Regions from separate parts of the Chromobacterium sp. W521 genome, predicted to be linked through region 2. Evidence: predicted binding sites of a transcription regulator. Region 2 holds the regulator's gene; each other region holds the start of a gene.
The links. Region 2 encodes FNR, which switches genes on or off when oxygen is low (the NO sensors DNR and NnrR bind a similar motif). Its sites were predicted from a motif close to TTGATNNNNATCAA; they were not measured.

Region 1: a site for FNR is predicted at 4,149-4,162, ahead of ACUXV1_RS18050 (FeoA family protein). Genes of this name have one in related genera too.
Region 3: a site for FNR is predicted at 2,361-2,374, ahead of ACUXV1_RS11170 (4-hydroxyproline epimerase). Genes of this name have one in related genera too.
Region 4: a site for FNR is predicted at 5,664-5,677, ahead of ccoN (cytochrome-c oxidase, cbb3-type subunit I). Genes of this name have one in related genera too.

The regions. Positions count from the first base shown of each region.
Region 1 is NZ_JBRBAF010000011.1:110,327-117,559, reverse strand. Features, by position in the region: gene ettA (energy-dependent translational throttle protein EttA) at 1-351, shown strand, start outside; gene ACUXV1_RS18065 (dihydroorotate oxidase) at 436-1,368, opposite strand; gene bfr (bacterioferritin) at 1,512-1,979, opposite strand; gene feoB (ferrous iron transport protein B) at 2,059-3,831, opposite strand; gene ACUXV1_RS18050 (FeoA family protein) at 3,828-4,091, opposite strand; gene dcd (dCTP deaminase) at 4,266-4,835, shown strand; gene ACUXV1_RS18040 (glutathione peroxidase) at 5,106-5,600, shown strand; gene ACUXV1_RS18035 (YchJ family protein) at 5,608-6,021, opposite strand; gene ACUXV1_RS18030 (hypothetical protein) at 6,024-6,497, opposite strand; gene ACUXV1_RS18025 (ProQ/FINO family protein) at 6,657-7,061, opposite strand.
Region 2 is NZ_JBRBAF010000005.1:21,942-29,174, reverse strand. Features, by position in the region: gene ACUXV1_RS08625 (methyl-accepting chemotaxis protein) at 1-1,452, opposite strand, end outside; gene ACUXV1_RS08620 (alanine/glycine:cation symporter family protein) at 2,017-3,432, shown strand; gene hemN (oxygen-independent coproporphyrinogen III oxidase) at 3,500-4,906, opposite strand; gene fnr (fumarate/nitrate reduction transcriptional regulator Fnr) at 5,016-5,762, shown strand; gene ACUXV1_RS08605 (DUF1853 family protein) at 6,044-6,967, opposite strand; gene ACUXV1_RS08600 (RNA methyltransferase) at 6,957-7,233, opposite strand, start outside.
Region 3 is NZ_JBRBAF010000006.1:162,767-169,999, reverse strand. Features, by position in the region: gene ACUXV1_RS11175 (NAD(P)/FAD-dependent oxidoreductase) at 12-1,256, opposite strand; gene ACUXV1_RS11170 (4-hydroxyproline epimerase) at 1,259-2,260, opposite strand; gene ACUXV1_RS11165 (GntR family transcriptional regulator) at 2,634-3,329, shown strand; gene ACUXV1_RS11160 ((2Fe-2S)-binding protein) at 3,868-4,146, shown strand; gene ACUXV1_RS11155 (FAD/NAD(P)-dependent oxidoreductase) at 4,143-5,540, shown strand; gene hcnC (cyanide-forming glycine dehydrogenase subunit HcnC) at 5,543-6,814, shown strand; gene recR (recombination mediator RecR) at 7,066-7,233, opposite strand, start outside.
Region 4 is NZ_JBRBAF010000004.1:138,038-145,270, forward strand. Features, by position in the region: gene ACUXV1_RS07165 (YbaY family lipoprotein) at 1-236, opposite strand, end outside; gene ACUXV1_RS07170 (FixH family protein) at 236-763, opposite strand; gene ccoG (cytochrome c oxidase accessory protein CcoG) at 767-2,218, opposite strand; gene ccoP (cytochrome-c oxidase, cbb3-type subunit III) at 2,373-3,290, opposite strand; gene ACUXV1_RS07185 (cbb3-type cytochrome oxidase subunit 3) at 3,287-3,478, opposite strand; gene ccoO (cytochrome-c oxidase, cbb3-type subunit II) at 3,482-4,096, opposite strand; gene ccoN (cytochrome-c oxidase, cbb3-type subunit I) at 4,113-5,537, opposite strand; gene ACUXV1_RS07200 (M61 family metallopeptidase) at 6,008-7,233, shown strand, end outside.

The DNA of each region.
Region 1 (7,233 bases), on a different contig from region 2:
AAGAAAGTGGGCATGCTCTCCGGCGGCGAACGCGGCCGCCTGCACCTGGCCAAAACCCTGCTCAAGGGCGGCAACGTGCTGCTGCTGGACGAACCGTCGAACGACCTTGACGTGGAAACCTTGCGGGCGCTGGAAGACGCCTTGCTGGAATACGCCGGCACCGTGTTCGTGATCTCGCACGACCGCTGGTTCCTGGACCGCATCGCCACCCATATTCTGGCGGCGGAAGGCGAGTCGCAATGGACCTTCTTCGACGGCAACTATCAGGAATACGAAGCCGACAAGAAGAAGCGCCTGGGCGAGGAAGCCGCCAAGCCCAAACGTATCCGCTACAAGCCGATCACCCGCTAAGGAGGTGTTGACGATCCGCTGCGTCGCGCGATCGTAAACAGGTCCTTAGAAAAAGCCCGGACTCTCCGGGCTTTTTTCATGTGCTCACAGCGTCTTCAGACGCCCGCGGAAGTCCTCCAGCCGCCGATAGCCCTTGGCCTGCATGATGGCGGCCAGTTCCGCCTCAATGCGGTCGAAGGCGCCGACGCCCTCCTCGTGCAGGCAGGTTCCCACCTGCACGGCGGTGGCGCCGGCCAGGATATGCATGAATGCCTCGGCTCCGCTCTTCACGCCTCCGCAGCCGATCACATGCTTGTCCGTCAGCAGCACGGCGAACTCGCGCACATTGGCCAGCGCCGTCGGCAAAACATAATCGCCGCCCAGCCCGCCCAAGCCGCCCTTGGGCTTGATCACCGCGGACTCGCTGTCCAGGTCTATCACCAGGCCGTTGCCCACCGAGTTGATGCAGGTGACGAAGCGCAACAGCGGGAAAGCGTTCAACACCGCGGCCATGGCGGCGAAATGCGCCGGATCGAAATACGGCGGCAGCTTGACGCCGAACGGCCGAGCATAGCCACGGCTGATCGCCTCCAGGGCCTCGGCGCTGGCGGCGAAGTCATAGCCCAACTGCGGCTTGCCCGGCAGATTGGGGCAGGACAGGTTGACCTCGGGCAGGCAAGGCAGCTTGAGCGCCGCCAGCTCGGCCAGAATGGTCAGAGTATCGTCCAGCGTCATGCCGGACACGGACAGGAACAGCGGCTTGGGGTCGTCGTAAGCCTGGGCGTAGTCCAGATAATAGCGGTAGCCCTCGTTGGGAAGGCCCATGGAATTGATGCTGCCCAGCGCGGTGCGTCGGTAACGCGGCTCGGGATTGCCGGCGCGCGCTTCCAGCGTGCAACTCTTGGTCAGCACCGCGCCGGCGGCGGAACGGCGCACCCGCTCCAGTTCCTCCCGCGTGCGGCAATAGACGCCGGAAGCGTTGAACAAGGGGCTGGACATCTTCATGCCCAGCCAGGAAACGGATAGATCCAGCGACATCGCGCCCTCCGGCAAATTTATCTGCCGACGATGATAGACGGAGACGGGCCCGGCCATGCTGCGCCATGTCAAAACCCGCGCGGCGGCGGCAAAACAAACGGCCGCTCGAAAGGCGGCCGTCTCAAGGTCAACATACCCTGCGCTTACATTTGTGACTGAATGTAGTTCTGTTCGCCCACCATATCGATCAGACGCAGCTGCTGCTCCAGCCAGTGGGCGTGATCGTTCTCGGTCTCTTCCAGCAACACCATCAGTTCCTGACGCGTCACGTAGTCCTTCACGCTCTCGCAGTGGGCGACTACTTTTTTCAGCAGATTGCCGACGCGGTACTCCACTTCCAGATCGCTGGCCAGCATCGCCCGCACGTTCTCCCCCACCACGATGGGCACGCGCTTGGCCACATTGGGCTTGCCTTGCAAGAACAGGGTGCGCGCGATCAGCACCCGCGCGTGCGACAGCTCGTCCTCGCGTTCATGGTCGATGCGCTCGAACAGCTTGTGCAGGCCGAAGTCCTTGTACATCTCGGCGTGGATGAAATACTGGTCCGCGGCGGATAGTTCTTCCGCCAGCAGTTCGTTCAGCAACTCGATGGTTTTGGGATCACCTTGCATAACGACCTCTTGTTGTAGTTCAATGACGCCGGCTATCCGCCGGCGCGAACGGAATTCGCAAGCCATTCATTCTAAGCCCTCAAGGCCACAGATGCACGCTGGCTTGGTAAAACACGAACGACAACAGCCAGGCCAGGCCCACCGACCACGCCACCGCCATCGCGGTATAGGACTTGCTGCGCGACTCGCGGTACATCGCCGCCACCGTGGACAGGCAAGGCACGTAGATCAAGGTGAAGATCAGGAAGCTCATCGCCGAACGCCAGTCCAGATGTTGCAGCAGGACAGCGCCCAGACCCGCCTCCGACACCCCGTAGATCACAGCCAGGCTGCCCAGCAGAATTTCCTTGGCGATGAAACCGAACAACAAGGCCGCCGCCAGCTCGTGGCGAATGCCGATCGGGTCCAACACTGGGGCCAACAGGCTGCCCAAGACGTCGGCCAGCGTCTTGCCATCGCCGGCCGGCACATGAGTCAGCAACCAGACCAACACCACCCCCAACAGGATGAAGCTGGAAGCCAGCTGCAGGAAGGCCCGCACCTCGCCCACCGCCCGGCCAAGCAAATGGCTCAAGCCGGGCAGCCGATACGGCGGCACTTCCAGCAAGAAGGCCTCGCCCCCGGCGTAGCGACGCTTGAACACCCAAGCGGTGAACACCGCGACGGCGAAGCTCATCAGATAAAGCCCCATCAACACCCACGGCGCCTGCGCCGCCGTGAACAGCAATCCGGCGAAAAACACCACCACCTGCAGTCGCGCCGAGCACAACGAGAATGGAATCACCAGCATGGTCAGCAGCCGCTGCTTGCGCTCTCGCATCACCCGGGTGCCCAGGATGGCCGGCACATTGCAGCCAAACCCCATCAACTGCATCACGAAGCCGCGGCCATCCAGCCCCAATCGAGCCATAAAGGCATCGGTCAGATAGGCGGCGCGCGCCAGATAGCCGGAATCCTCCACCATCGCCATCAGTACGAAGAACACCAGCAAAATGGGCGCGAAGGTCAGCACCGTCGACACGCCCTGCCAGATCCCGTCCAGCGCCAGGCTCTGCACAATCTCAGGCAACGGCGCGAGCAAGGGCGCCAGCGCCTGCTCCTTGACCCAGTCCAGCCCGGCCCCGGCCAGCTCCTGCAAAGGCGTGCCGATCTGATAAGTCAGATTGAACAACAGCGCCATCAATGCGAAGAACAGCGGCAAACCCAGCCACGGATGCATCAGCCAGTGGTCGATCTTTTCGGTCAGCCTCGCCGGCAGCATCGGCGGCAAGGCCCAGCAGCCGTCCAGCAAGTGTTTGGCCTCCGCCATCGCCGCCTGGGTATCCGGTACCGCGTCCAGCATGGCTCTCGCGGCTGGAGCGTCGTCGTTGGCCAGCCGGTTCAAACTCGCCATCAGCGGCGGCCAGCCTTGCATATGTCTGGCCGACACCAGCGATACCGGCGCGCCCAGACGTTCCGACAAACGCTCCACGTCCAGGCTCACGCCCAATGCCTTGGCCTCGTCCGCCATATTCAGCACAAGCTGGCAATTGAGACCGCTGGCCAACACCTGCAAAGCCAGCGGCAATTGCCGGTCCAACTGGCTGGCGTTGAGCACTAGGATGGCGCCGTCGAAAGCGCTGGCCAGCAACACGTCGCGCACCACCGCCTCATCGTCGGAATAGCCGGTTAAATCATGAACGCCGGGCAAATCCACCAACTCCACCATGTGGCCGCCCAGCAACACCCGCGCGCTGCTCAGTTCTATGGTCAGGCCCGGCCAGTTGCCAACGCGCTGGGACATGCCGGTTAGGCGGTTGAATAAAGTGGACTTGCCGGTGTTCGGCAAGCCGATCAGGGCGAAACGCTTCATGCTTCCACCCTCGCCACGATGAAACGCGCCAGACTGCGCCGCAGCAGGAAGCGGGTGGCGCCGACATCCAGCAACAAAGGTCCGCCCAAGGGCGCCGCCCGGCGCAAATAAAAACGGCACCCCGGCGTCAGACCGAAGGCGGCGACGCGACGCATGGCCTCTTCGGCCAGCTCCAGACGGTCGACCACGCCGTGGCGGCCAGCGGGAAATACATCCAAAGTCAACATGATGATCCGATCAATAACGAGAATGGTTTGCATTAGTATATCCAGCCAAACCACGCGAATATCGGCCAACCGCGGCAATTCCCGCGCTGCTTGACCTGCATCAATAGCATTGTCCTATCCGGATCAGCCTTGGATTATCGATAGCCGCCCACAGCGCTTGCGGTTAAAATCGCGGACAATCAATCGACAAGCTACGGGCCAAAGACAATGAGCATCAAATCGGACAAATGGATTCGCCGGATGGCGGACGAGTACAACATGATCGAACCCTTCGAGGCCAACCAGATCAAGATGGTGGATGGCCAGAAGGTGATCTCCTACGGCACCTCCAGCTACGGCTACGATATCCGCTGCGCCGACGAATTCAAGGTATTCACCAATATCAACAGCACCATCGTCGATCCTAAAAACTTCGACCCCAACTCCTTCGTGGAAGTCTCCGGCAAGGGCTATTGCATCATCCCGCCCAACAGCTTCGCGCTGGCTCGCACCGTCGAATATTTCCGCATTCCGCGCTCGGTGTTGACCGTATGCCTGGGCAAGTCCACTTACGCCCGTTGCGGCATCATCGTCAACGTCACCCCGTTCGAGCCGGAATGGGAAGGCTACGTAACCCTGGAGTTCTCCAACACCACGCCGCTACCGGCCAAAATCTACGCCAACGAGGGCGTGGCCCAGGTGCTGTTCTTTGAATCCGATGAAATTTGCGACGTGTCCTACAGTGACCGCGCCGGCAAATACATGGGCCAGGTGGGCGTGACGCTTCCGCGCCCCTGAACCGCTTCCCACCTGCAAAAAAGGGATGGCCTGGCCATCCCTTTGTCATTTAAACAACGCCAAATCCGTCCTCGCAATTTCACCTTAATGTTCTAGGATAAACAGAGGGTTAGCTGACTTTCCCGGTTGGTCGGCCCTTGTACAGCAATTGATTTCTTCTTGGGGCGTAGCGGTTCCCCCTTGCCGTTGCGCCCCTTTTTTTATCTCCCTGCTCAATTGCTCTTCTTCCGGTTTCTTGCCATGATCTTCGCTTTGGCGAAGGGCGGAAACATGCCGGACATATATGATTTTTCCATTGAGACTTTAAACGGACCGACGTTGCCGCTGGCGAACTATCGCGGCAAAGTGCTGCTGTTGGTCAACACCGCCAGCGAATGCGGCTTCACCTCGCAATTGGCAGGCCTGGAACAACTGTACCAGCGCCACCGCGATCAAGGCCTCGAAATCATCGGCTTTCCCTGCAATCAGTTCGGCGGCCAAGAACCGGGGAACGCCTCCGCCATCGGTCAGTTCTGTCAAAAGAACTTTGGCGTCAGTTTCGCCTTGTCCGCCAAGATTGATGTCAATGGAGCGGATGCGCATCCGCTATGGCGCTATCTCGCCGCCGCCAAGCCTGGTCTACTGGGCAGCCGGCGCATCAAATGGAATTTCACCAAGTTTCTGATCGATGGCGAGGGGCGCATCCGCGGGCGTTTCGCCCCCTACGTCAAGCCGGCGGCGCTGGAGCGCGTGATCGAAAGCCTGCTGCCGACATCCGCCGCCTGAACCGAGTTCAGCTCAACTCGCCGGACACGTAGAACCAGCGGCCGTCCTCGCGCGCAAAGCGGCTGCGCTCGCGCATGCGCTCGGCCTTGCCGCTCACTTTATAGCGCGCGGTAAACTCCACCCACCCTTCGGCGTCGGCCTCGCCGCCGGCCTCTGTCGCCAGCACCTCCAGGCCCAGCCATTTGACCACGCCTGCATCCGCGGCCAGGTCCAGCGCCTGCGGCCGGGTACTGGGATGCCAGCTCGCCAGCAGATACGCCTCGTCGCCGCGCGCGTAAGCGGTATAGCGCGAACGCATCAAGGCCACCGCCGTGGGCGCAGGCTCGCCGCCCTCGCTCAGGTAACGGCCGCAACAGGCCGCGTAATCGCCGCCCAGTCCGCAGGGACAGCCGGCAGCGTCCGGCTTGGCTTTCTTGCCCATGTTCAAGCTCCCAAGGCCGGCAAGCCGTAGAGTTTGAGCAGGAAGTTAGTGAACGCGGGATCCGCCGGCTTGGGATTCATCTTGGGCCAGCGCCTCATCCACTCCCGCAAACGCTCATCCATCTTGGCTCGGAACGTATCCTGATCAATGCGCCCCGCCTCGCGCTCCACCGTCAGATAGCGGTACATGGCGAAGGTGTTGTCGTCGACGGGGTTGGACCCCACTGCCTTGAGCCGGAATGCGCCCAACTGATCAGCAGCCGCCAGCCTGGTCAGTTCGCCGCTCTTGACCTTGTCTGCCAAACGGTTGGCCTCACGCAACAAAGCGTCCGACTTGGCGGTGGGCGCCGGAGCCGTCTGCTGCCGGCCCTTGGCCGGAGAGGAAGGATGCGAACTGATGGGCGCGCCCAGTTGTTGCAACGCGCTGCAAGCGGACAAGCTCAGGGCCATGGCGGCCCACAAGAAAAGACGTTTCATGCCGGGTATTCTACTCCTGTCCTGATTCGGCGCCGCCGCGCGGCGCGTTCTGCTGCGACCGCCTCGCCGGTGCCAATGTTCCGCCTCGCCAATGCAAAACAGCCTGACAAACGGATCTGTCAGGCTGTTTTACGTTCTTGCCACGAGGCCGCGGCACGCTTATTCCGCGGCGTCGCCAGCGGGTTCGGCCGGAGCCGCAGCAGCCGGGGCCGGGGCCGGCTTGGGCGCGGACATTTGTTCCGCCGCCTTTTTCTCTTCCGCGCTCACTTCGCCCACCGGCTTGTTGGCCAGATCGAAACGCTTGCCGCCGCGCGCCAGTGACTTGACGTAGCGCGGCTTGCGACAGTGATTGGCCACCACGCGGGAGATCAGCGTCGAGTCGAACTGCGGCAAGGCCGCGATCAGGCTCTCATGGATGCCCAAGGCCAGCGGACGAAACTGGCGGAAAACGTCGAACTTGCTGTAAACATGATCCGCGATCATCTCGGTCTGCTTTTTCTTGGACAGACTTTGTACAGCGGACTTAAGTGCAGCACCGAGTGCCGTTTCAGTATTTGGCTTCATGAACTTCTATCTAGATCCATTGATGCAAAAGCAGCGCATGCTGCCTAATCAAGCGAAGCGCTGCAACCAGCCGCCCGGCCAGCTTGACAGCTGGCGAAAAAATGACGACATCGTAACCAGGCTTGACCAACACGCGCAGACAAGACGTCTGCGCGCCGTGAAAAATTTCCAA
Region 2 (7,233 bases):
GTCGCGCACGATGCTGTCCATGCTGGCGCTGGCGCTGGCGTTGTGGATGATGGCGTTGCCCTCGCTGGATTGGCTGACCGCGGCGCGCGAGAGCTGATTGGCTTGCTCCGATTGCTCGGCGCTGACCATCAGGCTGGTGCTCAGTTGCTCGATCGCCGCCGCCATGCTGGCCGCGGCCTGGGTTTGCCGGGTGCTGCTATGGGAGACGTTCTGGGCGCTTTGAGCCATCTGGTCCGCAGCCGCGTTGACTTCGCGCGAGGTGTCCAGCAACTGCGTCACGGTGTCGCGCAATTGGTCGCGCATCTTGCCAATGGAGGCCAGCAAGCTATTGCTGTCCTGCTCGCGCAGTTGGATCCGGGTGCCCAGCTGGCCTGCGGCTAATTGTTCGACCACGCTTTGCACGTAGAAAGGCTCGCCGCCCAGTTGCAAGGTGATGGACAGGTAGAGCTGATGAAACAGGAAGCTGGCCAGCAGCATCGCGGCCAGGCCGATGCCGATGTAAAGATTGCGCTGAGCCTGCATGCGGTCGATGCGGGCTTGCAGCAACGCCTCCAGGTTTTTCAGCGTGACATCGCTGAAGCGGGAGCCGATCTCCGCGTTTTTCGCCGCCATCCCGCTCAGGGCCAAGGCTGCGCCGGTCTGGCCGGTGATGGCTTTGTCTATGGCCGCGGCCTGGCCTTGGTGGAAGGCGGCGAGCGCCTGAGATTCTGCGCTCAGCGCGTTTTTCAGCGACGGATTGTAGGCCAGCGCCTTGGCCAGATCGCTGTTCAAGCCGTCCAGCGTGCCATTGATCAGCGGGCGCAGCTCCACCAAGCGGTCGCGCTCGGCTGGTGTCAGCGTTTGGCCGGCCTCCGACTTGGCGGCCCAGGCCAGCGCTTCGCCGATGTAGTTGCTGAGCGCGGGCAGTTTGGTGGTTGCGGCGTCCATCAGGTAGTAACTGTCTATGTCCGGGTCCAGCGTCAGATTGGAGTTGTCGCTGGCGGCGCCTAGCAAGGCGTTGAGTTTGTCCGCCGTGCTGTCAAAGCTGGTGATGACTTGGGGCGGCGGGGCGCCTCCGATCCGCGACAGCGTGCCTCGCGCGGCGCTGGCGGTTTTCCAGGCTTCGTCGGTTTGCAAGATGCCGCCGTACCGTTCGTGAGCGCTTTGCAGTTGGTTCCAGCCTTGTTCCAGCTGCGCCTGCGCCGCGGGAAGCGCGGCCTTGGCGGCGGCTTCGCCCTGAGCCGCGCGCACGGCCAAGTCCTGAGCTTGCTCCAGCGCGCCCAGCAAATGCTGCAGCGGCTGAATATAGGACACCCCGACTCTTTCTTTTTGCGAAAAGTCGATATTGTCCTGATTGGTTCGATACAGACCGTACACCATGTACAGTAAGGCGACGGCAAAGACCGTGCCGATCAGCGCAAAGCGGCTGGGGTAGCTCAAGCGCTGCATCAGCCTTACCACGGGTGTTGTCATGATTTCGCTCCTGACTGTGGCGGAGACGCACGCAATGTGGACGTCTGCTTCGCCAGTTCCGGAATAGGCAATTTTCACGGGCTGCGATTGCCGCATGAAATGCGATGGCTTGTCGGATGAGGCGCTTATCAGTTCGTTTAGCTAAGGGGTCTGAGCTTTGGTTTGTCTGGCTAGGGCGAATAACCGGCAATAATGCCTGGGGCATCGAAAATGACTTTGGATTGTTTTGGCATTGGGTCAGCGTCCGGCTATTCGGAACGATTCAATGACAAAGGCGTGCTTTGAAACGGGGGAATGGACGTTTGTGAGGCTTTGGCCAAGATTGCCCGGCATTGCCAGCAATCACTCTATTTTGCTAAATTCGCCGGGTTTTGCATCGAACAGTCTGACGAAGCAGTGTCCTGAACCAGGCGACCCGACGGTCGCGGGGAACGGTTTCGTCAAGACTGCAATTTTCAAGCCCGGCGCCAAGACCGCGGCGAGGACAACCTTCCTGTCTGCAATCCTTCCGGCGCGCGTCGCCTATTTTCCAGATTGCCACGCTCAGAGCTTTATAGAGGATCCATGGACTTGCTTCATTCGTTTATCAATGCCGCCAATGATGTGATTTGGGGCAAAGTGCTGATTGGCCTGTTATTGGCCGTCGGCTTGTATTTCTCGCTGCGCTCCGGCCTGTTGCAGTTGCGGCTTTTTGCGCGCGGCTGGCGCGAGATGATGGGCGGCCGCGGTGGCCACCGCAGCAAGGACGACATCTCGCCGTTTCAGGCCTTCGCCACCGGCCTCGCCAGCCGTGTGGGCACCGGCAACATCGCCGGCGTGGCCATCGCCATTGCCGCCGGCGGACCCGGCGCGGTGTTCTGGATGTGGCTGACCGCCATGCTGGGCATGGCCAGCGCTTTCGCCGAATCGACCTTGGCGCAGCTGTTCAAGACCAATCACCATGACGACACCTTCCGCGGCGGTCCGGCCTACTACATCCAGAAAGGCCTGGGGCAACGCTGGCTGGGCGTGATCTTCGCCTTGTGCCTGATTCTGGCTTTCGGCTTGGTGTTCAACGCGGTGCAGGCCAACTCCATCGTGGCGGCCACCGAGGGCGCCTGGGGCTGGAACCGCTATATGGTGGGCATCGCCCTGGTGGTGATGAGCGCGCCCATCATCTTTGGCGGCGTGCGTTCGGTGGCGCGGGTGGCCGAATGGCTGGTGCCGGTGATGGCGGCCGTCTATTTGCTGATGACCTTCTATGTGTTGGCGGTGCATGCCGCCGAGTTGCCCGGTCTGATTGTGTTGATCGTCAAGAGCGCTTTTGGTCTGGAGCAGGCCGCGGGCGGTTTTGCCGGATACGCCGTGAGCCAGGCGATGATGCTGGGTATCAAGCGCGGTCTGTTTTCCAATGAGGCGGGCATGGGTTCCGCTCCCAACGCCGCCGCGACGGCGACCTCGCGCCATCCGGCAAGCCAGGGCGCGATCCAGATGTTCGGCGTCTTCATCGACACCATGGTGATCTGTACCGCCACGGCGGCCATCATTCTGTTGTCCGGCGTGCATGATCAGGGTTTGAGCGGGGTGGCGCTGACGCAGAAGGCCATCGAGGCCCAGTTCGGCCCGATCGGGGCGTCCTTCTTGGCGGTGGCGATGTTCCTGTTCGCCTTTTCCACCATCATCGGCAATTACGCTTACGCCGAGGGCAATGTCGAATTCATTCGTAGCAACAAGTGGATCTTGTTGGTGTTCCGACTGATCGTGCTGGCGATGGTGATGTTCGGCGCGGTGGCCAGCTTGCCGCTGGTATGGGACATGGCCGACTTCGCCATGGGCTTGATGGCCTTGATTAATCTGGTGGCCATTGTGTTGTTGTCGCGTTACTTCTTCATCGTGTTGAAGGACTATGAGCGTCAGCTGAAGCAAGGCGAGTCCACCCCTGTGTTCAAGGTGGCGGATTACCCGGAACTGGCGGCCAAGGTGGAAAAAGACATCTGGTAAGCCTTTGCCAGGCTCCAACGATAAACAGCCCGCGTTTAGACGCGGGCTGTTTTGTCATGGGATTGGCTTAAATGGTTTTGGAGTAGCGAGCCTGGGTGCGGCGCTCGCGCAGGTGCTTATCGAAGATCATCGCGATATTGCGGATCAGGAGACGGCCCTTGGGTTCCACCATGATGAAGTCGCCGTCGAAGGACAGCAGCCCCAGTTGCTGATATTCGCGGATCTGCGGCAACTCTTCCGCAAAGTACTCGGCGAAGTTGATGCCGTGAATTTCCTCCAGCGCTTCCACGGACAGCGAGAAACGGCACATCAGACCCTGGATGATGCTGCGGCGCAGGATGTCGTCATTGTCCAGCGTCAGCCCGCGCAGCACCGGCAGATGGCCGCTGTCCAGCGCCGCGTAGTAGCTGTCCAGATCTTTGGCGCTCTGACTGTAGCAGGGGCCGACCTTGCCGATGGAGGACACGCCAAGGCCAATCATGTCGCAGTCCGCATGCGTGGAATAACCCTGGAAATTGCGCTGCAGCCGGCCCTGGCGCAAGGCGGAGGCCAGTTCGTCGTCCGGCTTGGCGAAGTGATCCATGCCGATGAACACATAGCCGGCGTCGGCCAGGCGTTGCACCGAGTCCTGCAGGATGTCCAGCTTGGTTTCCGGCGACGGCAGATCGGCCTCGTTGATGCGGCGTTGCGGCATGAACACGGTGGGCAAATGGGCGTAGTTGTACAGCGCCAGCCGGTCCGGTCCTATGGCGATCACTTTGTCCAGCGTGCGACGCACCGATTCACGGGTCTGCAAGGGCAGGCCGTAGATCAGGTCGACGCTGACGGATTTGAAGCCGGCGTCGCGCGCCGCCTGGATCACCTCTAGAGTTTCCGCTTCGGACTGCACGCGGTTCACCGCCTGCTGCACCGCGGGCTCGAAGTCCTGAATGCCGACGCTGATGCGGTTGAAGCCTAATTCGGCCAGCTTGAAAATTGTAGCCGCACTGACTTTGCGCGGGTCTATTTCTATGGAATACTCCCCCTCCTTCAAGAACTCGAAATGAGTCTTGAGCAAGGTCATCAATCGTTCCAGTTGCGCGTCGGACAGGAAAGTCGGGGTGCCGCCGCCGAAATGCAGCTGTATCACCTGCTCTCGGCGCCCCAGACAGGAGGCGACCATCTGGACTTCCTTTTCCAGGTAGTCCAGATACAAGTCGGCTTTGCCGCTATCCTTGGTGATGATCTTGTTGCAACCGCAGTAGTAGCAGATAGTGTTGCAAAAAGGTATATGAGCGTACAATGATAAAGGTTTCCGGTTGGCGCCGATGCTGCGCTGCCGTAGCCAGTGGATGTAGTCTCTTTCGGCAAAACCCGGCGTAAAGCGATCTGCTGTCGGGTATGACGTATATCTAGGACCTGTCCCGTCGAGGCGTTCAATCAGAGCGCGGTCGAATTCAAAATGGGCAGGAGAAAATGGGTGGGTGGTCTTCATGTCGTATTTGGATGGCAAAACCTCTGGTGGACTGGTAAATTTGCGGAAATCCTGCGAATTTCGCTTTGATAAGGGTCAAGCTTCGTCGCAAGCTTGTACTAAACATGCCATGTCCGATCAGAACCATATCTCTTTGCATAACCTGAAGGTCTCCTGCTCCAACTGCAGCCTGAAGGAACTCTGTCTGCCAGTGGGGCTCAACCGCGAGGAACTGACCCAGCTTGACGCAGTGATCCGTCAAAGCCGCCGTTTGAAGCGCGGCGAGTACCTGTTCCGCAGCGGCGAGGGCTTCCGCTCGCTGTTCGCGGTGCGCACCGGCTTCTTCAAGACCAGCGTGGCCAGTCAGGACGGCCGCGAGCAGGTGACCGGCTTTCACATGTCCGGCGAACTAATGGGCTTGGACGGTATTTCCGCCAATGTTCACGGTTGCGACGCCATCGCGCTGGAGGACAGCGAGGTGTGCGAGTTGCCGTTCAGCCGCATGGAGAGCCTGGGCCGCGAAATTCCCACCTTGCAGCACCACTTCTACCGACTGATGAGCCGCGAGATCGTTCGCGATCAAAATGTAATGTTGCTATTGGGCAACATGAAGGCGGAAGAACGCCTGGCCGCCTTCCTGCTCAATTTGTCCCAGCGTCTGTCCACTCGCGGCTTCGCCGCCAATGATTTCATCCTGCGCATGAGCCGCGAGGAAATCGGCAGCTTCCTGGGTTTGAAACTGGAAACCGTCAGCCGCACGTTGTCCAAGTTCCAGCAGCAAGGCTGGATCACGGTCGATCACAAGCACATCCAGTTGGTGATGGTGGATGAGTTGAAGGCGCTGATTTCCGGCTGCGCTCACGCCAACGGTCATTGATCCCGCCGCTTCTGCGGAGCCTCGAAAGACGCAAGGCGTGTTTATGATCTCGCGATACAAGAGGAGGTCAGGCGAAAACGGCTGAGAAAGCGGATCGTAAACAGGTTCTTAGAGCCAGTTCAAAATCTAGCGAGCAAGAGCGAGACAAGGCGAAAACCGCTGAGAAAGCGGAATGGTCAAGTGGTACATGAGCATTTCGAAGCGGTACTCACCGTGGGGCGTATCACGAAGCGCAGCAGATTATGAACAGCCTCTTAGGCAAGCCATGAGGCTTGCCTTTTTCATTGCGGCGGCGCGCAGTCCGCGATTTGCCGCAACAAGCGCGACAACGGCGCTTCTTGAGGCCATCCCGGCGGAACGGCGAAGCCTCGCGCCACTTCATGCCAGTCGCCGTCCGGGCCGGGTTGCAGTTCGGCAAGCAATTGCGGTGCCTCTGCCTGTTCCAGCCGCGCGCGCAGTTCCGCCGCATCGGCGGTGTGTTCCCGCGAGAGGCGCGCAGGCGCCAGCCAACTGAGCCTGGGCAGCCAGGCCCAGCGGGAGTCCGCGTTCAACGCAGGCCAGTCGCCGCGCAGCGGCCAGTATTGCCCGTATAGCGGCAGGGCGCCGGGCGGCGGTTCCGGCGAGGTGTCTTGAGCGTGGAACAGCCAGCCGCTGAGCCGGGCGCCGACCGCGCAGCCGGCAAAGCCTTCCGGCAGCGTCGCTTGCGCCGCGGGGTGGCGGGATAGACGCAGTTGGGTCTGCAGCTTATGGGCTTTCAGCGCCCAGGCGTCGCGCAGGCTGGGACCGGTCAGCGTATCGGCGCTGCGGCCCAGCTGCAGGTAGAACTTGCTGGCGGCTTCCAGATGCAGCGGTTGGCCGTCCAGGCGCAAAAGGAAGTCGAATTCTCCGACGGTGCGGCCGTCTGGACCGCGCACAGGCAGATTGCTGGCGACTAGTTCGATGTGCGGCGCCAAGCGGAACCAGAACGACAGCAAGCGCTCGGCGTAATGACCCAGGCGGCGGGTGGGCTGGCGCGCCAGCCAGTGCCGCAGCTCGTCGGGATGAGCGTCCAGCGCTTGCAGCAGCGCCGGGCCGTCGGGGCCCAGCAGCCGGTGCGGCGGAATGTCCGCGCCGCTTTTCCAGGGGGAGGGCGCGGTGAGAAGAAAAGCCAGATCGCGCACCGCCGGATGCGCGTAGGGCAGGGTGAATGGCGGCCTATTCGCCATTCGGTCCGGGCGCGTCGCGACGGACTTCGCCGTCGGCAGCGCGCTGCACCTGTTTGAGGAAGCCGCGCAGGATGTCGATCTCCTCGCGCAGCATGCCGGCGCGGTTGAACAGGGTGCGCATCCGGCGCATCATCCGCTCGCTGTTGCGGCGGCGGAAGTAGCCGATCTTGTCCATGGTCTGTTCCAGATGGCCGCAGAAGCCCTCCACCTCGCCCAGCGCCGCCGCGTCGCTGTCGGCGCGCAGATAATCGACGTCCACGCCGGTG
Region 3 (7,233 bases), on a different contig from region 2:
GGGCCGCGGCGCTAAAAACGCGCCAGGCGGTACGGATGCAAATCCAGGCCGCTGGGACGCTGCAACACCATGTCGCGCAGCAGCGCGCCGGTGGTGGCGGCCAGCGTAAGGCCCAGGTGGCCGTGACCGAAGGCGAAATACAGGCCGGCGCGATCCGGCGCGGGGCCGATCACCGGCACGGTGTCAGGCAGCGACGGCCGGTTGCCCATCCACAACGTCATGTCCTCGGTGGAGAAATCGCCGACGATGCCGCGCGCTTTGTCCAGCAGGATCTCGGCGCGCCGCCAATCCGGCGCTGCGTCGCGGTGCGCCAGCTCCACGGTGCCCGCCAGCCGCAGCCCGCCGTCGGCCAGCGGCAGAATCACAAAGCTTTCGCTGGCGCACTGGATGAAATGACGCAAGGCCACGCCGGCCTTGGGCAAGTTGACGTGATAGCCGCGTTCGCTTTCCAGCGGCACCCGGTAGCGGCACTGGCGGGTGAAACGGTCGCTCCAAATGCCGGCGGCGACGATCACCTGCCCGGCAGCCAGCATGCGGCCGTCGGCGCAGACCACGCCGTCCACCTTGCCGCCGCGCTCGCTCAAGGCGGCCGCTTCCGCTTGTTCGAAAACGCCGCCGACGGCGACGAAGGCATCGAGCAGGCCTCGGCTAAATAGATAGGGATCGTCGACATGGGACCAGGCCGCCACCTTGACCGCGCGCGCCCATCCATCCCGCAGCGCCGGCTCGCAATCCTGAACGGCAGCCTGATCCAGCGTCTGCCAGGCCACGCCGTGCTCGGCCTTGCGTCGCCAAGCCGGCAAGGCCCGTTCAAGTTCGGCCGCATCGCGGTACAAGGTCAGCGCGCCGTGCCGCCGCCACATGCCGTCCAGGCCGGCCCGCGCCACCAGCGGCGCGTAGTCGGCGGCGGCTCGGTTCAACAAGGCCGCCAGCGCGCGGGTCAGCGAAGCCACCCGCGCCGGCCGGCTGGCCAGCGCAAAACGCGCCAGCCACGGCGCCAGCGTCGGCAGATAACGCCAGCGCACCGCCAGCGGCCCCAGCGGGTCCAGCAGCCAGCCAGGCAACCGCCGCCAGACGCCGGGCTCGGCCAGCGGGATCACATCACTGACCGCCAGCGCGCCGGCGTTGCCGTAGCTGGTTTCCCGCGCCGGCTCGCCGCGGTCCAGCAACAACACATCCAGGCCGGCCAGCCGCAATTGCAAGGCCGTGGCGATGCCCACGATGCCGGCGCCGACGACAATGACTCGCTCGCTCATGCTCAGGCCACCTCGAAGCCATGAACATAGGGATCGGCGTCGTCCAACAGGATGCGGTTGTACGCTGTGAAGCGCGCCCAGCCCTGCACCGAAGGCACGATTGCCGGGTAATCTCCAACCTGGGTCTCCGCCAGCACTCGGCCAACGAACTGGCTGCCGATAATGCTCTCGTGGACGAAGCTTTCACCAACGGCGAGCAGGCCGCGCGCATGCCGCTGCGCCAGCCGCGCCGAAGTGCCGGTGCCGCATGGAGAGCGGTCTAGCGCCGACTCGCCGTACAGCACGGCGTTGGCCGCGCTGGAGCCGGCGTTCTTGGGCGCGCCGGTCCACAGGCAATGACGGACGCCGCTGATATTCGGGTCCAACGGGTGGACGATGTCGTAATGCCGGTTCAGGTATTCGCGCAGTTCACGCCCCATCTCCACCAGTTGCGCCGGCGAATAATCCGCCATGTCGCGGTAGCCCGGCTGCGCCTCGACAATGGGATAGAAGTTGCCGCCGTAGGCGATATCCACTCGCAAGCGGCCCAACGCCGACACCTCCGCCTCCACGTCGCGCAAATAGAGAAAAGACGGCACATTGGTCAGCGTTACCGCGGCGACCTTGCCGCCCTCCATCCGATATTGAGCCGCCACCTTGCCCGCTGGCGTGTCCAGGTTCAACACCCCGGGCTCGGCCGGCCTCACCAGCCCGTGTTCCAGCGCCATGGTGACCACGCCTATGGTGCCGTGGCCGCACATCGGCAGACAGCCGCTGGTCTCGATGTACAGCACCGCGATATCGCAATCCGCCCGCGTCGACGGATACAGGAAGGCGCCGGACATCTGCGCATGGCCGCGCGGCTCGAACATCAAGCCGGTGCGTATCCAGTCATAGCGACGAATGAAGTCCAAGCGCCGCTCCGCTTGCGTCTCGCCTTCCAACTTCGGGCCGCCGTTCACTACCAGCCTTACGGGGTTGCCGCAGGTATGCCCATCCAGACATTCGAATTCGCGCACCGCCATGTTCTTGCTCCTCGCATGTGATGTGGCCACTCTAACCCCGTCATTTTTTGAATACAATTTTTACAGTTCAAGATGGAGATGCGCCAGCGTAGAGAAAGCATTGATTTACATTAAATTAGATTTTTTATTCAATAAAATCATTGCTTTATGTTTTGTTGCTTTTTATCATCTTGCATTGCAGCATGTTTGATATCATGGAAAATCGTGATAACCATGCAAAAAATCATCAATATTTGAATACAAAAATACACACCAATCCGTAAACAGAACCTACAAAGATCAAAGCCGGCCGCAATCAAGCCGCCCTTGCCTTGCCATTGCCGGCCCACTCCGCGCCTGTGATAATTTGAGGATTCCAACCGTCGACACCGCCATGCCTCGAACCACCGCCCCGCGCCAAACCCTCACCGCCACCACGACCGACACACTGCGCCAGCGCATCTTGCTGGGAGAATGGCCGGCCGGCACTCAACTGCGCCAGGAAGCGCTGTCCAAGGAACTTGGCGTCAGCCGGGTGCCGCTGCGAGAGGCGCTGCGGCAACTGGAGGCAGAGGGCTTGGTGGCGATTACCGAGCGGCGCGGCGCGGTGATCGCCCAACTGTCGCTGCCGGAAGTGATGGAGTTGCTGCGGGTAAGAGTGCTGCTGGAATGCGATATGTTGCTGGAGGCCGTGCCGCGGCAGACTCAGGCGGATCTGGATGCGGCCGGGGCGCTGCTGACGCAATTTGAAGAAGCGCTGCGCCGACGGGATGTCGGCGCCTGGGGCATCCTGAATTCACGCTTCCACCTAGCGCTTTATCAGGCGGCCAACCGGCCGCAAACCCTGGCGCTGATAGAGCAGCTTCACAACCGCACCGACCGCTACACGCGGATGCAGATTCTGCTGACCAATTTCAGCGACCGCGCCCACCGCGAACATAGCGAAATGCTCGAATTGTGCCGTCGCAAGGATGCAATCAGCGCCGCAGCCTTCTTGCGACAGCACATTCTGAACGCGGAAGAGGCTCTGGAGGCCTGGTATCAGGAGCACCAGAGCGAAACCGGCCGCAATGCGCGCAAGCGGCCCTGAAACCCACCTGGAAAAATTCCGCAAGGGCTTGGTTTCAAACAAAAAAGTCCTGAAGCACACTATATCCAATGACTAAAATAATGATATTGACATCATTTTTCAAGCCATTTGATTATAATCAATTAATGTACAGTTTTGAAAATGCTATACGCATTAAAATAACAGAAAAACATATTATTCCAACGGTTTAACAACACGCAAAACCCACACAACTATTTGTTTTTTAATTAAAAACAAATAGACCACCCTCTTGCCGCACTCACTGACGCAGCCAATCTGTATACATCTGATTACAGAAATCTGTACATTGCCTGTATCCATACAATGCGATAACAATGCTGCGACAATTTAAAAGCGATTCATCATAGTTAGACTACGGCAGACGCCATATAGTCTGATTGTCTGACTAAAATCAGACGCGACAAAATCGCTCGCAGCCGGAAAAGACTGTCCACTCTCCGGCACCTCTTTCGTGTCAGCAGAACCAGAACGAGCTATTTCGATGCCAAATTTAGACAGAAAATATGACATTCAGAAATTGAATGCAGATCAAATCGCCATTAACATCAATGGCAACACCGTCGTCGCCGCGCAGGGCGAGACCGTACTCAGCGTGCTCAACGCCGTTGGCTTGCGCCGCGTCAGCCGCAACGACAGCCAGCAAACCATGGGTTCCTACTGCGGCATGGGGGTATGCCACTGCTGCCTGGTGCGCATCGACGGCCGCTACAAACGCCGCGCCTGCCAGACAGTGGTGCAAGCCGGCATGACCGTGGAGACCGCGGCCAACCGCATTGAACTGGAGGGCCTGCAATGAGCATGCGCCCCATCATCGTCGGCGGCGGCCCCGCCGGCATGGCCGCCGCCATCGAGCTGGTCAACCATGGCCAGCCCTGCACGCTGATAGACGAAGCCTCGCGTCTGGGCGGCGTGGTTTACCGCGGCCCCTTGCGTCAAGGCGTGACCCTGGACTACCTGGGCGAACGCTACCGCGACGCCATGCAAGCTCTGCACTCGGAGTTCGCCAAGGTCAGCCACGCGGTAGAAGTCAAACTGAACACCCGCATCGTCGGCGGCGAAGCCGGCCAATGGCTGTACGCGTTGAATGAACAAGAAAAGGTCGAGAAGATCGACTTTGAGCAATTGCTGCTGTCCGCCGGCTGCCATGAGCGCAGCGTGCCCTTTCCAGGCTGGACCCTGCCCGGCGTGATCATGCTGGGCGGGCTGCAATTGCAGATCAAAAGCGGCGTGGTCAAGCCGCTGGGCCGCACCACCATTGTAGGCACCGGCCCCTTGCTACCGCTTGTGGCCTGTCAATTGCACCGCACCGGCGCAGAAGTCCAAGGCGTCTACGAGGCCAGCTCCTTTGGCCGCATCGCCAAGGAAACCCTGGCCATGCTCAACAAGCCGCAGCTGTTCCTGGACGGCCTGAGCATGCTGGCTTACCTGAAACGCCACGGCGTGCCGCTGCACTACGGCTGGGGCGTGGTGGAGGCAAGCGGCCAGCAAGAGGTGCAGGAAGTCACCGTCGCGCCGTACGACGACAACTGGACGCCGGATCTGAACCGCGCGGTCAGCCTGGCCACCGAAACCCTGGCGGTGGGCTACGGCTTCATTCCGCGCACCCAACTCACGCAGCAAATGTGCCTGCGCCACGCTTACGACGCCGACGGCTTCCTCAAACCGGAAATCAACGGCTGGCAACAGAGCAGCGAAGCCCACATCCATCTGGCCGGCGACATCGGCGGCCTGCGCGGCGGCGAAGCCGCCATGCTGAGCGGCCGTATCGCCGCCCAGTCCATGCTCAAACAAAGTGGCGCGATCAGCGCCGAACTGGCCGAGAAAAATCGTCAGCGCTATCTGACGGAGTTGAAGGCGGTGCTGCGCTTCCGCGTGGGCATCGACAGCTTTACTCAGCGCGGCAGCGGCCAGTTGACGCTGCCGCGGGAAGACACGGTGATCTGCCGCTGCGAGAACGCCCTGCGCAAGGATATCGACTCCGCGCTGGAACAAGGGGTGCAGGACTTGATCAGCCTGAAGATGCGCACCCGCGTCAGCATGGGCGACTGCCAGGGCAAGATGTGCGTCGGCTATTGCAGCGACCGCCTGCGCGAGCACACCGGCAAGGCGGACGTGGGCTGGATCCGGCCGCGCTTCCCGCTGGACCCCTTGCCCTTCTCCGCCTTCCAAACCGAAACCGAAGAGGCCTGACCATGAGCAGACAATACGACATCGTGATTGCCGGCGGCGGCGTGATCGGCGCCTCTTGCGCCTACCAGCTGTCCAAACGCAAAGACCTGAAAATCGCGCTGATCGACGCCAAGCGCCCCGGCAACGCTTCGCGCGCCTCCGCCGGCGGCCTGTGGGCGATCGGCGAATCGGTGGGCCTGGGCTGCGGCGTGATTTTCTTCCGCATGACCTCGGCCAAAAACAAGCGCGAGGCGGCCGGCGCCGCCATCGCCGTGGACGCCAGCACCCCGCACATCCTGCCGGAGTCCTTCTTCAATTTCGCGCTGGCCTCCAACGCGCTGTATCCAGCCCTGCATCAGGAGTTGATCGAAAACCACGGCATGGATTTCAAGTTCGAGGAGACCGGGCTGAAGTTCGTGATCTACGACGAGGAAGACCAACTCTACGCCGAACACATCGCCGCGCAGATCCCCCACCTATCCGATCAAGTTCGCTGGGTGGACCAGGCTCAGCTGCGGGAAAACGAGCCCTATATCAGCCACGAAGCCACCGGCGCGCTGGAATTTCTGTGCGACCATCAAGTCAGCCCCTTCCGCTTGACCGACGCCTACACCGAGGCGGCTCGCCAGAACGGCGTTGACGTGTTCTTCAACACCAATGTCACCGGCGTGCTCAAGCAAGGCTCGCGTGTCACCGGCGTTCGCACGCTGGAAGCCGGCGAATTCCACTGCCACACCCTGATCAACGCGGCCGGCTCCTGGGCCGCCGAGCTGAGCCAATGGGCAACCGGCGTCGGCATTCCGGTCAAACCGGTCAAAGGACAGATCGTGTTGTCGGAAAAAATGCCCAAGCTGCTGCGCGGCTGCATCACAACCAGCGATTGCTATATCGCGCAGAAAGACAACGGCGAGATCCTGATCGGCAGCACCACCGAGGACAAGGGCTTCGACGTCACCAACACCTATCCGGAAATCGCCGGCCTGGTCAAAGGCGCTATCCGCTGCCTGCCCGAGATGCAAAACATCAACATCAAGCGCTGCTGGGCCGGCCTGCGCCCCGGTTCGCCGGACGAGCTGCCCATCCTGGGCCCGATGCAAGGCGTTGACGGCTACCTGAACGCCTGCGGCCATTTCCGCACCGGCATTCTGACTTCGGCCATCACCGGCGTCATGCTGGACGCGCTGGTGCGCGGCGAGACGCCGCCGCTGGACGTCACCCCCTTCCTGGCCGACCGTTTCAACGCTCCGGCCACCCAACCGACGACACAGAAAGCCGACGAACCGGCGCTCTCCTAAAACGCGAAAGCCCGCACGCATGCGTGTGGGCTTTCACACTGATTCAGATGTTCCTCTGTTACAGGCCGGCTAGTCCGGCCTGCTTTTTTTGCCCTCCTGGCCAGCCCTACAAAGCGGCTCAAGTCTCGCAAGCAAAGACGAGACAAGGCGAAACCGAACAAATAGCGGAATGGTCAAGTGGTGCATGAGCATTCTGAGCTTGTACTCACCATGCAAGGCTCCACGAAGCGAGGCAGGCTTTGAACAGGCTCTTACTGGCCAATGCCGCGGCGCTCATATACCGCCTGCGCCAAAGTGCCCAGATCGACGTATTCCAGTTCGCCGCCCACCGGCATGCCGCGCGCGATGCGCGTCACCTTCAGGCCACGCTCCTTCAGCAGCTCGGCGATCATATGCGCGGTAACCTCGCCTTCCGCGGT
Region 4 (7,233 bases), on a different contig from region 2:
ATGCTGCGTGGTTTTTCCAGGATCTGCTCCGCCAGCAGTTGGGGCGGCGCGTCTTGGCGGCTTTGATCCAATAGGCGCACTTTGACGAGCACGTCCTTGGCCTGGGACAGCGTGGCGCTCTGTTGAGGCGCGATATTGCCGGTCAGATAGGCTGGCACGAAACCGCCGGCGTGGGCTGCGCTCAAGGCCAGGCCTAGAGCCAATGCGCATAGGGAGCGGGTCAGTCGCTTCATCATCAGTCCGCCGGCTCCAGGTTTTGATGGCCGAGGGAGACGGTCTGGCCTTCGGCGGGTTTCCATTCGCCCTGCAGCCGCCATTGCTTGGCCTGGTCTTCCAGCAGGATGTACCAATGATTGGCCTTGACCGGCACCGCCGGCAGCACGGCCTGGTAGAGGTTGGGACCGGCCTGGCGCATTTCCACCTGTTGGTCGAAGTCGTCCTGCGCCGGGTGAACCATGCGCATGGTGATGACGGCGGGCAGCGGCACCTTGCTGGTGGTGATCAGCCGCAGCGTGCGCTGGTCCGTGCCCACCATCAGCTGCGCGCTCAAGCCCATATTGAAGGCTTGCTTGTCGCGGCGCAGTTCCATATTGATGGCCTTGCCCTTCTTGTAGTAGTCGTCGGTGACCAGGCCGTCGTCGGTGCGGATCGCGGTGGCGAGGAACATCACGCCGACGATGACGGACACCAGCGGCAGGCCGAACAGAATCCAGGGCCAGGGTTCGCGGTACCAGGGGCGCGGAGCGGGGGCGGTATGCTGCATGTATTACTCTCCGATGAAGCTGGACTTCTCTTCCACTTGCAGGGAAGGGTGGTTGATGGACTGGATCAGGAAGCGGATTTCATGGCTGCCTTTGGTCGCGTACTGCGGGTCGGCCTGCACGTGGACGGTGACGTCGGTGTTGCCGGTGGCGGCAACGGCGATATCGCCGCGGTCGGCCTGCACTTTCAGGCCGGGCAAGCCCGATGCTGTGATCCTGAAATGCTGATTCTGTTCCGTAGTATTGATAATTTTAATGATATAGGTGTTTTCCAGCCAGCCGGCATCGGTTTCACGCACCAGCGAGGCGCGATCGCGGATCACATCCACTTTGAACGGCTTGCGCATCCACATGGAGCCGATGGCGGTGGCGATGACGATGGCGAGCACCAGCGTATACAGTATCACGCGAGGACGCTTGAGCCGGGAGGCGATGGCTTTCTCAGGGTATTTGCCTTCCAGCGCATTTTCCGTGGTGTAGCGAATCAGGCCGCGCGGATAGGCCATTTTGTCCATCACTTCGTCGCAGGCGTCGATGCAGGCGGCGCAGCCGATGCACTCGTATTGCAGACCGTTGCGGATGTCGATACCCACCGGACAGACTTGAACGCAGATGCTGCAGTTGATGCAGGCGCCCAGCCCTTGCTCCTTGGGATCGCTGCCTTTCTTGCGCGCCCCGCGCGGCTCGCCCCGTTTCTCGTCATAGGAAATGATCAGGGTGTCGGCGTCGAACATCACGCTCTGGAAGCGCGCGTACGGGCACATGTATTTGCAGACCTGTTCGCGCATGAAGCCGGCCAGCAGATAGGTGAAGCCGGCGTAGAAGAACATCCAGAAGGTTTCCCACGGCCCGTAGTCGAAGCGGGGCGCGGCGGCGACCAGGTCGCGGATCGGCGTGAAGTAGCCCACCAGCGTGAAGCCGGTCCACAGCGAGAACAGGATCATCAGGCTGTGCTTGGTGAATTTGAGGCGGAACTTGCGCGCGCTCATCGGCGCCTTGTCCAGCTTGATGCGCTTGCCGCGGTCGCCCTCCACCCATTGTTCTATCCACAGCATGATTTCGGTGTAAACCGTCTGCGGACAGGAGTAGCCGCACCAGAGCCGGCCGGCGATGGTGGTCCAAGTGAACAGGCCGAAGGCGCAGCACATCAGCAGCGCGGCCAGATAGACGAAGTCCTGCGGCCAGATGGTGAGGCCGAACAGATAGAACTTGCGTTCGATCAGATCGAAATGCAGCGCCTGGCGTCCGTTCCAGTTCAGCCAGGGCAAGCCCAGGAAAACCAACTGGGTGCCGACGACGAAGAGCACGCGCAGATTGTTGAACAGGCCTTTGACGGCACGCGGATAAATCTTGGTTTGCGACTCGTACAGAGAAACGGTCTCGGTGGCCTCGGGCTGCGAGCCGGCTTGGCGCGGCGGTTCTACCTTGATCGGGATTTCCTTGAGCGAATCGGACATGGGCGTTTCCTTCTCTGCGGATTTGGCCAAGGCCATGGGGGTATGGGCTTGGCGAAATGCGCGGCTGCATCGGAGCGGAGATGTTATATGAAATCATATAACATCCTCGCGAAAGAATACTGCCCGCATGAGCGGGCAGTAGATCAGTACCGGTTTATTGCGGCGCTTTGGGGTTGTTGGACAAGCCCCAGACGTAAGCGGTCAACAGGTGTACTTTGCCTTCACCCAGGAAGTCTTTCCAGGCCGGCATCTGGTTGTTGCGGCCGTTGGTGATGGTTTCGATGATGGTTTTCTCGCTGCCGCCGTACAACCAGTTGTTGTCGGTCAGGTTGGGCGCGCCCAACTGCTGGTTGCCCTTGCCGTCCGGGCCATGGCAGGCGACACAGACCGTGGCGAAGGTTTCCTTGCCGCGAGCCGCGCGTTCAGCGTCATGCTTGCGTTTGGACAGCGACAGCACGTAGTTGGCGACGTCCTTGACCTTTTCCTCGCCGAACGCCGCGCCCCAGGCCGGCATCTGGCCGTGGCGGCCTTCGGAGATGGTGGCGTGGATGTCCTTGACGTCGCCGCCCCACAGCCACTTGCTGTCGGTCAGGTTGGGGAAGCCCTTGGCGCCGCGGGCGTCGGAGCCGTGGCACTGCACGCAGTAGGTCTGGAACAGGCGCTTGCCCATTTCCTGAGCTTTGGGATCGGCGGCTACGGCCTTGACGTCCTGTTTCAGGAACTGGTCGTACAGCGGCTGATACTTGGCTTCCGCCTGCGCGCGCTCCTTCTTGTACTGGTCTACCGAAGTCCAGCCAAACACGCCTTTCCAGGTGCCCAGGCCAGGGTACAGAATCAGGTAGACCACGGCGAAGGCCAGGGTCACGTAGAACATCAACATCCACCAGCGCGGCAGCGGGTGGTTGTATTCGGAAAGGTCGCCGTCCCACACGTGGCCGGTGATCTCAACCTGTTCGCCCTTTTGCACCTTGATCTTGGATTGTGAAAACACCAGATAGGTCAGCCATACGAGGCCGCCCAGCACGATCGCGGTGATCCAGATGTTCCAGAATTCGCTCACGAAATCACTCATTTTTTTGCTCCGTTGGAAGCTTGGTCTTGTTCCGCTTCCTGCACCTTGTCGTCGTCGAGGAAGGGCAGGTTGGCCGCGTCCTCATACCGGTTCTTGGAGCGCTTGCTGTAGGCGATGCCCAGCACCACGATGAAGAATGCAAAGCACACTACCGTGAACAGCGAGCGTCCGATGGTTACCCAGTCCATGGCTTAACGAACGTTCTTCAAGGCAAGGCCCAGGCCTTGCAGGTAAGCGACCAGCACGTCCATTTCCGACTTGCCCTCCACCTGAGCCTTGGCTTCGGTGATGTCTTTGTCGGTGTATGGGACGCCAACCAGGCGCAGCGCCTTCATCTTGGTCGGCACGCTGTCGGCGTCGGCCAGATTCTTGGCCAGCCACGGGAAGGCAGGCATATTGGACTCAGGCACCACGTCGCGCGGGTTGACCAGGTGCACGCGATGCCATTCGTCGGAATAGCGGCCGCCTACGCGGGCCAGGTCCGGCCCGGTGCGCTTGGAGCCCCACAGGAAGGGGTGGTCGTAAACCGATTCGCCGGCCACGGAGTAATGGCCGTAGCGTTCGGTTTCAGCGCGGAACGGACGGATCATCTGCGTGTGGCAGGTGTGGCAGCCTTCGCGGATGTAGATGTCGCGGCCAGCCAGCTGCACGGCGGTGTAGGGCTTGACGCCGGCCACCGGCTGAGTGGTCGATTTCTGGAAGGCCAGCGGCAGGATTTCCACCAGGCCGGCCACGCTGACGACCAGCAGGGTGAACACGATCAGATAGCCGACGTGTTCTTCGATCAGTTTTTGTATCTTATCCATGATGTTTCCTTGCGCCTCAATGAGCGTGGGCGGTGATGGCCGGAATCTTGGCGTCTACGGCACGGCCCGCGGTTACGGTGCGGAAGGTGTTGTAGGCCATCAGGAACATGCCGAGCAGGTACAGGAAGCCGCCAAGCAGACGCACGAAGTGGTACGGATAGGTGGCTTTGACCGCCTCAACGAAAGCGTAGGTCAGGGTGCCGTCCGGGTTCAGCGCGCGCCACATCAGGCCCTGGGTCACGCCGGAGATCCACAATGCGGCGATGTACAGCACCACGCCGACGGTGGCGAGCCAGAAATGGGCTTCAACCAGCTTCAGGCTGAACATGGATTCGCGGCCGAACAGGCGGGGAATCAGGTAGTACATGGAACCGATGGTGATGAAGCCCACCCAGCCCAGCGCGCCGGAGTGCACGTGGCCGATGGTCCAGTCGGTGTAGTGAGACAAGGCGTTGACGGTCTTGATCGACATCATCGGGCCTTCGAAGGTGGACATGCCGTAGAAGGACAGCGATACCACCAGGAATTTCAGCACCGGGTCGGTGCGCAGCTTATGCCAAGCGCCCGACAGGGTCATGATGCCGTTGATCATGCCGCCCCAGCTCGGAGCCAGCAGCACCAGGGAGAACACCATGCCTACGGATTGGGTCCAGTCCGGCAGGCTGGTGTAGTGCAGGTGGTGAGGGCCGGCCCACATATAGGTGAAGATCAGCGCCCAGAAGTGCACTACGGACAGGCGGTAGGAGTAAACCGGACGGCCAGCCTGTTTCGGGATGAAGTAGTACATCATGCCCAGGAAGGCGGCGGTCAGGAAGAAGCCCACGGCGTTATGGCCGTACCACCATTGCACCATGGCGTCCACGGCGCCGGAGTAGGCGGAGTAGGATTTCCACAGCGACACCGGCACGAAGGCGGAGTTGACGATGTGCAGCAGGGCCACGGCCAGGATGAAGGCGCCGTAGAACCAGTTGGCCACGTAGATGTGCTTGACCTTGCGGATGGCGATGGTGCCGAAGAAAACAATGGCGTAAACAACCCAGATCACCGCGATCAGGAGCTTGATCGGCCATTCCAGCTCGGCGTACTCCTTGCTGGTGGTCAGGCCCAGCGGCAAGGTGATGGCGGCCAGCACGATCACCAGCTGCCAGCCCCAGAAGGTGAAGGCGGCGAGCTTGTCGGAGATCAGCCGGACGTTACAGGTACGCTGCACTACGTAGTAGGAAGTGGCGAACAAACCGCAGCCGCCGAAGGCGAAGATGACCGCATTGGTGTGCAGCGGGCGCAGGCGGCCGAAGTGGAACCAGGGGCCGAAGTTCAAATCGGGCCAGACCAGTTGGGCCGCAATGATGACGCCCACCAACATGCCGACAATGCCCCACACGACGGTCATGATGGCAAATTGGCGCACCACCTTATAGTTATAAGTGGATTGCGTTTCCATTTAGGGTTTTCTCCAAGGTTGCTAACTCAGAACGTGACATATCTAATCGACGGCTTGAAGTCCGGGCGACTGTCCCAATCTGTACTGATGTGACTGTATCCAGACGAAGCCGTAGGGAAAACGACTTTTATTAAAATCAAGCGCTTGACCCAGATCGCAGCGGTACTGATGTCTGTATTAGCAGTTCATCCCGTATTGCGACAGCGCAATTTCCCCATTTAGTTAACCCGGCATTCTAAATCAATTACCCATATCGGGCCAGTTTGGACGGCCGGGGATGTCGCTTTCCCATTTGTCTTTATTTATGTCTCAAGCGAGCGTGACAGTTCTTGCAAATACTGTTGCTACTGGCGAGATTGTATTGTCTGGCGGCCCAGCCTTCTTGACCTGGATCAAGATGTCATAAAACGCAGCGTTTACCCGCGGCAAGTGCTAAAATCAGAAGGTTTTGCAACGATTGCAGGCAGATCATGACCGTTTCCGTCCGCTACACCCTATGTCCCCGCGCCCCTGAGGCGCATCTTTTCGAGGTCGTCCTGACCGTTTCCAAACCCGCAAAGAACGGCCAGATTTTCTCCTTGCCGGCTTGGATTCCCGGTAGTTACATGATCCGGGAGTTCTCCAGGCATATTGTGGAAATTCGCGCGGAATCCGCGGGAAAAGCGGTGCAGCTGGTCCAGTTGACAAAAAACAGCTGGCAAGCCGCGTCGGTCAAGGGCGTGCTGGTTCTGCGCTATAAAGTTTATGCGTTTGATCTGTCCGTGCGCGGAGCGTATCTGGACGCGGAGCGCGGCTTCTATAACGGCAGCAGCGTTTTCCTGGCGGTGGACGGCTATGAAAACGAGGCCTGCGCGGTGGAGATCCTGCCGCCGGAAGGCAAGGCCTACGCCGATTGGAAAGTGGCGACCAGTCTGCCGGCGCGCGGCGCGGACAAGAAAACCGGCTTCGGCGGCTATCAGGCGGCTTCCTACGACGAGTTGATCGACCATCCTGTGGAGTTGGGCGCCTTCGAGCGAGTCAGCTTCAAAGCCTGCGGCGTACCGCACGAATTCGTTGTCTCCGGTCGTTTCCGCGCCGACCTCAAGCGCTTGGCGCGCGACACCAAGAAAATTTGCGAATACCAGATCAAATTGTTTGGCGAGCCGGCTCCGTTCGAACGCTATGTGTTCATGCTTTTCGTCGGCAAAGACATCTACGGCGGTCTGGAGCATCGCGCTTCCACCGCGCTGGTGGCCAATCGCGACGATTTGCCGCAACAGGGCGTTGAGGAGATCGGCGACGGCTATCTGAAACTGTTGGGTCTGATCAGCCACGAATACTTCCATAGTTGGAACGTCAAGCGGATGAAGCCGGCGGCGTTCACGCCCTATGATCTGAACCAGGAGGGCTACACCCGTTTGTTGTGGGCCTTTGAGGGCATCACTTCCTATTACGACGACCTGAGCCTGGTGCGCTGCGGTCTGATCGATGAAAAGCGCTATCTGGGCCTGCTGGCGGAGACCATCAGCGGCGTGGAGCGCGGCGCCGGCCGCCTGAAGCAGACCTTGGAGCAATCCAGTTTCGAAGCCTGGACCAAGTATTACCGGCAAGACGAAAACAGCCCCAACAGCATCGTCAGCTATTACACCAAGGGCGCGCTGGCCGCGTTGGCGCTGGACTTGACCATACGCCGCGACAGCCAGGGCCGTCAGTCGCT